One region of the Shewanella sp. MR-4 genome, then DNA from elsewhere that is predicted to be linked to it. Evidence: predicted binding sites of a transcription regulator. Region 1 holds the regulator's gene; each other region holds the start of a gene.
The links. Region 1 encodes LexA, which represses DNA repair genes until DNA is damaged. Its sites were predicted from a motif close to TACTGTATNNNNATACAGTA; they were not measured.
Positions count from the first base shown of each region.

Region 1 (2,273 bases):
TCACAGGTGAGGCGGCTTTCAAGGCTAAATACGCAGTGCAAAAATTTTAATGAACAGAGCTAAAAAAACTACCTTGGGCAAAGTGAGCTGGTTGCTTGAGTGTCGCGTCCGTAGATGAGTGATTTACGACACCTTCGAGCACGATTCCCATGGCGCGGGCGCTCTTGGCCACAATTTGTAAACGACGATTATCGCGGGCATCGAGTGAGTGGATCCAAGTAATTACTGCGCTGGAAGTGCCACTGGTTAAGGCTTTTTCCATGGCCCACAGGGTTTCCACTTCATCTTTCGCATGGACTAAGAGTACACGATCCATACGCACGCCAGCGCTGGCCAGTAACTGTTTGTAGCCAATACTGGGTGGGTTGATGAGCACGACCCAGCGGCCTTGTTGGCTCAGTTGTGCCAATTGTTTGCTAAGTTGCATTAGCTCTTGGCGCCCTTGGCTCTCGGTGGGCATAGTGATGATAGGCGTATGCTGCCAGTCTGTATCGGTTTCGCGTACCGCATCGAGCCATAAACCGGGGTGACGCGGGGCATTACCTAGTAGTTTGTTCATAGCCAATCTCCATTGCGGATCACCCCTACGGCGAGCCCTTCAATTGTTAGACTTTGGAAACTTAAATCGACTTTAATCGGGGAGTAATCTTCATTTTCAGCATGTAGATAAACGAGATTCCCTTTCTTTTCAAAGCGTTTAACTGTTACATCATCGTCAACGCGAGCAACAACTACTTGGCCATTGCGCGCTTGCTGTACTTTATGAACGGCGAGCAGATCCCCTTCGAGGATGCCGATGTTCTTCATACTGTCGCCTCTGACGCGCAGCAAGAAATCGGCGGCTGGGTGGAACATGCTGGGGTCGACTTGGTAATACTGTTCGACATGCTCTTGGGCGAGGATAGGTTCGCCCGCAGCCACTTGGCCAATTAGTGGTAAGCCAGATTCGCTGTTATCTTCTTCCTCAACTGGGAGGCGGATCCCGCGGGAAGTGCCAGGCATGATCTCGATGCAGCCTTTTTTCGCCAATGCCTTAAGGTGTTCCTCGGCGGCATTTGCACTTTTAAAACCCAAACGGGTGGCGATTTCGGCCCGGGTGGGTGGCATGCCAGTCTCGGCAATATTACGTTTAATCAGCTCTAAAATTTCGGCTTGGCGTGGCGTCAACGGTCTCATGTTCTTTCCTGTTTTTCTATACAGTTACTGTTAGTATATACAGTATTATTCGTAGTGCAAGTATTAACCACTTTTTAACGCGATTGGAGAGTATTAGCGAATATTCCCTAGAATCTGGTATTCTATGGGGCTAATGAACGTACTTACATTGCATAAGAATAATGCCTAAACAAGACTCTCTTTGGTTGAAATCATTACGCTGGATTCAAAAACACTTAGTGCACACTATTGTTGTGCCGCAGGATCCCTTTGCCGATCTGAATCTGGACGCGTCCAGACCGCTTGCTTATGTAATGAAAACAGAATCCCTGAGTGATATTGCTGCGTTAAGCGAAATCACCACTAAGCTGGGTTTGCCAAGCCCCTATGAGCCGCTCGTGGTAAATGGCGTTGTCGCGCCCCGCGTCGTTTGCCTCGAAGGCCGTAAGCCTTTGTTTGGCGAGCGTGCCAGTAATGAGCCATTCCTCGAATGTTTTATGCGCCTGTTGGCCGTCCATAAGGAAAAGCCAGAGTTAGATATTCAGCTGGTGCCTGTCAGTCTGTATTGGGGCCGTACTCCGGGTAAAGAAGACGACACCATGAAGGCAGCTGTTCTTGAGCGCGAGAATCCAACTTGGTTACGTAAGTGCTTGATGATCTTATTTTTAGGTCGTCACAACTTTGTGCAGTTTTCTAATGCGGTATCGCTGCGTTACATGGCCGATGAACACGGCACCGATATGGGGATTGCCCATAAACTAGCGCGGGTGGCCAGAGTACATTTCCGCCGCCAACGCAAGGTGATGACAGGGCCTGTGCTGCCGAATCGTCAGGCAATGTTCCACTCCCTGCTGAAATCCGAATCCTTACGCAAGGCGATTCAGGAAGAAGCGGCGAGTAAGAAGATTTCCGAAACCCAAGCCCGTGAAACAGCAATTGAATATCTTGATGAAATTGCAGCGAATTATTCCGACAGCCTAGTGCGTATTGCTGAGCGTTTCTTAACTTGGTTGTGGAACAAGCTCTACAGCGGTATCAACATCAAAGGTGCTGAACAAATCCGCCAGCTTCACCATGATGGTCACGAGATTGTTTATGTACCTTGCCATCGCAGCCAT
Region 1 covers NC_008321.1:4,526,039-4,528,311, reverse strand. The annotation lists gene SHEWMR4_RS19785 (cell division inhibitor SulA) at 47-559, opposite strand; gene lexA (transcriptional repressor LexA) at 556-1,176, opposite strand; gene plsB (glycerol-3-phosphate 1-O-acyltransferase PlsB) at 1,338-2,273, shown strand, end outside.

Region 2 (2,273 bases), 1.5 Mb from region 1:
TTTGGGCAATGGCTTGACGAATACGGATAGGCCCATGACCACGGGCAATATGGCTTCTTACGAGCAGCTCAGCATAACGTTTATCATTGATAAAACCCGATGCTTCACAATCATCGAGCACGGGATCGATATCTACGACCTCAAAGCCTTTTTCGAGCAGTTTGGAGCGGATTTCTTGGCGGGAATAGTCGCGGCGCGCTAACAGCGCGACCGCGATTTGACGGGCTGACTGGCTCAGAATACTTCGCCTGTTTCGAAGTCAACATTGCCTTCACTATTCTCATCATCAGAAGCTGATGATGACAAGGCTGCAGGGTTACTCAATAATAGCTCACGTAGTGTTTTATCAATTTCAGCTGCTATCGCTGGGTTTTCAGTCAAATATTTGCCAGCATTTGCACGGCCCTGACCAATCTTGTCACCCTTGTAGCTGTACCATGCACCGGCTTTTTCGATAAGTTTATGAGCCACACCTAAATCGACTAATTCACCGGTACGGTTGATACCTTGACCGTAAAGAATTTGGAACTCAGCTTGCTTAAACGGCGCAGCAACTTTGTTTTTAACCACTTTAACGCGCGTCTCGTTACCTACCACTTCATCGCCTTCTTTGATAGCACCAGTACGGCGAATATCAAGACGAACAGAGGCGTAGAATTTCAGCGCGTTACCGCCCGTTGTGGTTTCTGGGTTACCAAACATCACACCAATCTTCATACGAATTTGGTTGATGAAGATTAACAGTGTATTCGATTGCTTGAGGTTACCCGCTAACTTACGCATCGCTTGGCTCATCATACGCGCCGCTAAGCCCATATGTGAGTCACCGATTTCACCTTCAATTTCTGCTTTGGGTGTTAATGCCGCGACCGAGTCAACGATGATCACATCTACTGCGCCAGAGCGGGTTAACGCATCACAGATCTCAAGGGCTTGTTCACCAGTATCGGGTTGTGAACACAGTAAGTTATCGATATCTACGCCTAATTTTTTAGCATAGATAGGGTCTAGCGCGTGCTCGGCGTCGATAAAGGCACAGGTTTTACCTTCCCGCTGAGCGGCGGCAATCACTTCTAATGTTAGCGTTGTTTTACCTGATGATTCAGGACCATAAATCTCAACGATACGTCCCATTGGTAAACCGCCAGCACCTAAGGCGACGTCAAGGGAAAGTGAACCAGTAGAAATAGTCTCAACATCCATAGAGCGGTCTTCGCCCAGCTTCATGATGGAGCCTTTACCAAATTGCTTTTCAATTTGGCTCAATACCGCAGCAAGTGCTTTCTCTTTGTTTGGATCGACCTTCATTCCTGTTCCCTCATCTAGACAGTATCAGTACTGTCAAAAGTGATATTCAATTTAATAAAGCGGGTAATACAAAAAGCGAGGCTCTTTGTCATAATCTGCTGACTAGTATACTGTACAATCATACAGTATCAAGACCTGTGAATGATTTATTTTTAAGTCAGAAAATTTTCCCGTTGAGACAAGCTTTTACCGACTCGTGCTGCAGATTTGTCAGGATATCAGTGAATATCCATGGTTTAAGGGTCAATTTTCAGAAAATTATTGCTAAGATTGGCGTCAATTTATTTTAGACAGTAATAGTGCATATCCACTGATTTTTTATCCCATTACTGTACGACTTATTTCCCCGCTTTGGGCCGGCATAACGGACGAAAACGATTTAATGAATCCTATAGATACCGATGATTTAGAAAAACATACCCCTATGATGCGTCAATATTTGACCATGAAAGCAGAGCATCACGACATGCTGCTGTTTTATCGTATGGGTGACTTCTATGAACTCTTCTATGATGACGCAAAACGCGCCTCTGAATTATTGGGCATTTCCCTTACAGCTCGCGGCAAAAGTGGTGGCGATCCGATCCCGATGGCGGGAATTCCTTACCATGCGGTTGAAGGCTATCTGGCCAAATTGGTTCAAATTGGTCAATCGGTCGCGATCTGTGAGCAGATAGGCGACCCCGCCACCTCAAAAGGCCCAGTTGAGCGAAAAGTGGTGCGTATCGTCACCCCTGGTACCTTGACCGACGAAGCCCTATTGCAAGAGAGACAGGACAATCTGTTAGCCGCGGTTTACCAAGGCAAAGTTGGTTTTGGCTACGCTACCCTCGATGTGTCTTCCGGCCGCTTCGTGATTGCTGAATTAGAGACAAAAGAGTCCCTCGAAGCCGAACTGCAACGTACCAATCCGGTCGAAATTCTCTATAGCGAAGATTTTGGCGCGATGGAGCTATTGCATCATT
Region 2 covers NC_008321.1:1,320,238-1,322,510, reverse strand. The annotation lists gene SHEWMR4_RS05880 (regulatory protein RecX) at 1-217, opposite strand, end outside; gene recA (recombinase RecA) at 235-1,308, opposite strand; gene mutS (DNA mismatch repair protein MutS) at 1,691-2,273, shown strand, end outside.
Region 2: recA (recombinase RecA) is a predicted target of LexA. The motif match lies at 1,417-1,436, and genes of this name have one in related genera.

Region 3 (2,273 bases), 2.2 Mb from region 1:
ACGTGCTGGCACGGCAACTTTCTTAGGGGCTTTCTTTGCAGGGGCTTTACCCGCAGGCGCCGCTTTTGGCGCTTGAGCTGCACGCTTAGCTTTTGCTTTATCTTGGCTTTCTTTCAACATAGCTTGAGCATGATCGATATGCTCTTGCTCTAACTCACCGCATGGCTGACCATCAAGATCCACACGCTGTGCACCGGCTTTTACCGATTTCAGGTAGCGCCAGCTGCTGGTGTAGCGTCTTAAGGCAACTCGCAGTTGAGTTTTACTGACTTTAGAATCATCAGCCAACCTTTCAGCCAAATCTTGAAACAATCCGATTTTTAATGGCTTAGTTTCACCTTCAGCAATAAAGCACAAAGGAAATGTTTCATACAAATACGCCAAAATTGCGTTGGTGTCGGTCAACTTATCTGTTGATTCCATCATTACTTCCACAGTTAAAAAGGGACATCGAATCCGAGGTGATAAAAATCAGCTTCTTACGAGTCGTTTATCTTGGTTAAGCTCACATATGAGCCAAAGTACAAATTAGCATTCTCGCCGAGTTAACTAAAGTTAAAAAATATAAGTTAACAATTTTTCACGGCTGAACCTATCAGGCTTATTTCGGCTGTGCTCAAAATAAGCCTTATCAGTGCATGCGCTATTATAAGGCGCACGCCACCGATTGCGACTATGAATTATGCGTTATTGTACGCAAATTAAGCAAATAGGCAGTTTTCGAAGCTTTTTACCAATAATTCCAAGCCCTTTTGGTCTTCTTCATCGAAGCGGTCAAAAATAGGACTATCGATATCCAGCACGGCCACAACCTTACCATCGGCGCGGACTGGGATAACAATTTCAGAATTACTGGCCGAATCGCAGGCGATATGACCATCAAATTGATGCACATCGGCGACGCGCTGCGTCTGATTGGTTTGCGCGGCGGTACCGCACACGCCCTTACCCATTGGAATACGGGTACAGGCCACTTTACCTTGGAAAGGACCTAACACCAGCTGTTCGCCACGCATCACGTAAAAACCCACCCAGTTCAGTTCGGTTAGGTTATCGTTTAGAAAAGCAGAAAAGTTAGCCATGGCAGCCACTAAATCATCCTCGCCCTCGAGTAAGGCCAGTGCTTGACGATTCAGTGACTCATAAAATTGCGGTTTCATAGACTTCCTAAAAAATTATTCGGCAGCGTCGTCCTTCTTAGGCGTTTTTTTCGCTGCATTTTGTTTTGATGGCGTACTATTAACTTGAACCACGCCTTTAAGCAAGTTTGTCAGCTCATCTTTATTGTTAGCAAAATAGAATGCGAGCTGTTCGCTCACGGTTTCATCAATTCCGAGCTGCGCTTTTTGAATAAATGGAATGAGGTTATCGGCGATGTCGAGCATCTTATCGTAGGCGTCTGCCTCCTTCTTCGATGTAAATGTCATCTTCTCCACCCCTTCTCTTACCACGACAAACTGTGTAATAACTGCCATGACTGCCCTCGCACTGTTTTTATATACAGTAATCAGAATGACATAAAGTGAACTAGTGATGCAAGTGTTCTGATTATTCTGGTATTATGAGTACGCTTTTCGTTGTCGAGATGTGTCAAGCAATGTGCTATCTCACCCTATAATTTGGTTTTATTGCGGATTATTTGCTCTCTCTATGGCTTTGGGGCTAATTTAATATTTTTATATGCATGAAAATACAGTAGAAAACTCTGTAATCCTCTGTCGTTCCTGCGACTTGGCCATTCGAAAGCGCGCCTTACCTACGGGTGTTAGGGCGTTATGCCCGCGCTGCAGCACCGCACTTTATGACACTCCATACTGCTCAGTAAACGGTATGTTAGCGCTGTGTATTACCGCGCTGGTATTCTATTTCCCCGCCAATTTTTTTCCGGTACTCGAAATTCACTTTTTGGGTAGTGTTCGCACCACTACAGTGTTTCAGGGCGCCTTTGCGGTGTTCGACCAAGGTTATTGGGTCGTGGGATTAGCCGTGCTCGCCGCCGCCGTGATTGGCCCGGGTTTATTGATCCTGTCGATCCTTAGCCAGATTTTGATCGTCAAATGGGGACTTAGCAGTCCATTTTGGCGCCGCAGCCTCAAACAGTTATTAAAGCTGCAAGGGCTGCTATCCCAGCTCACCATGCTGGAGATTTATGTGATTAGCTTTTTGGTGTCATCATTTCAGTTATCTGATTTCTCGGATATTTACTTCGGTATGGGCACCTTCTGCTTCACCATGCTTTTTTTAGTCACCCTGTTTTTGCAGCGTGAATACGA
Region 3 covers NC_008321.1:1,971,206-1,973,478, reverse strand. The annotation lists gene proQ (RNA chaperone ProQ) at 1-423, opposite strand, end outside; gene SHEWMR4_RS08835 (GAF domain-containing protein) at 702-1,160, opposite strand; gene SHEWMR4_RS08830 (YebG family protein) at 1,176-1,475, opposite strand; gene SHEWMR4_RS08825 (paraquat-inducible protein A) at 1,681-2,273, shown strand, end outside.
Region 3: SHEWMR4_RS08830 (YebG family protein) is a predicted target of LexA. The motif match lies at 1,487-1,506, and genes of this name have one in related genera.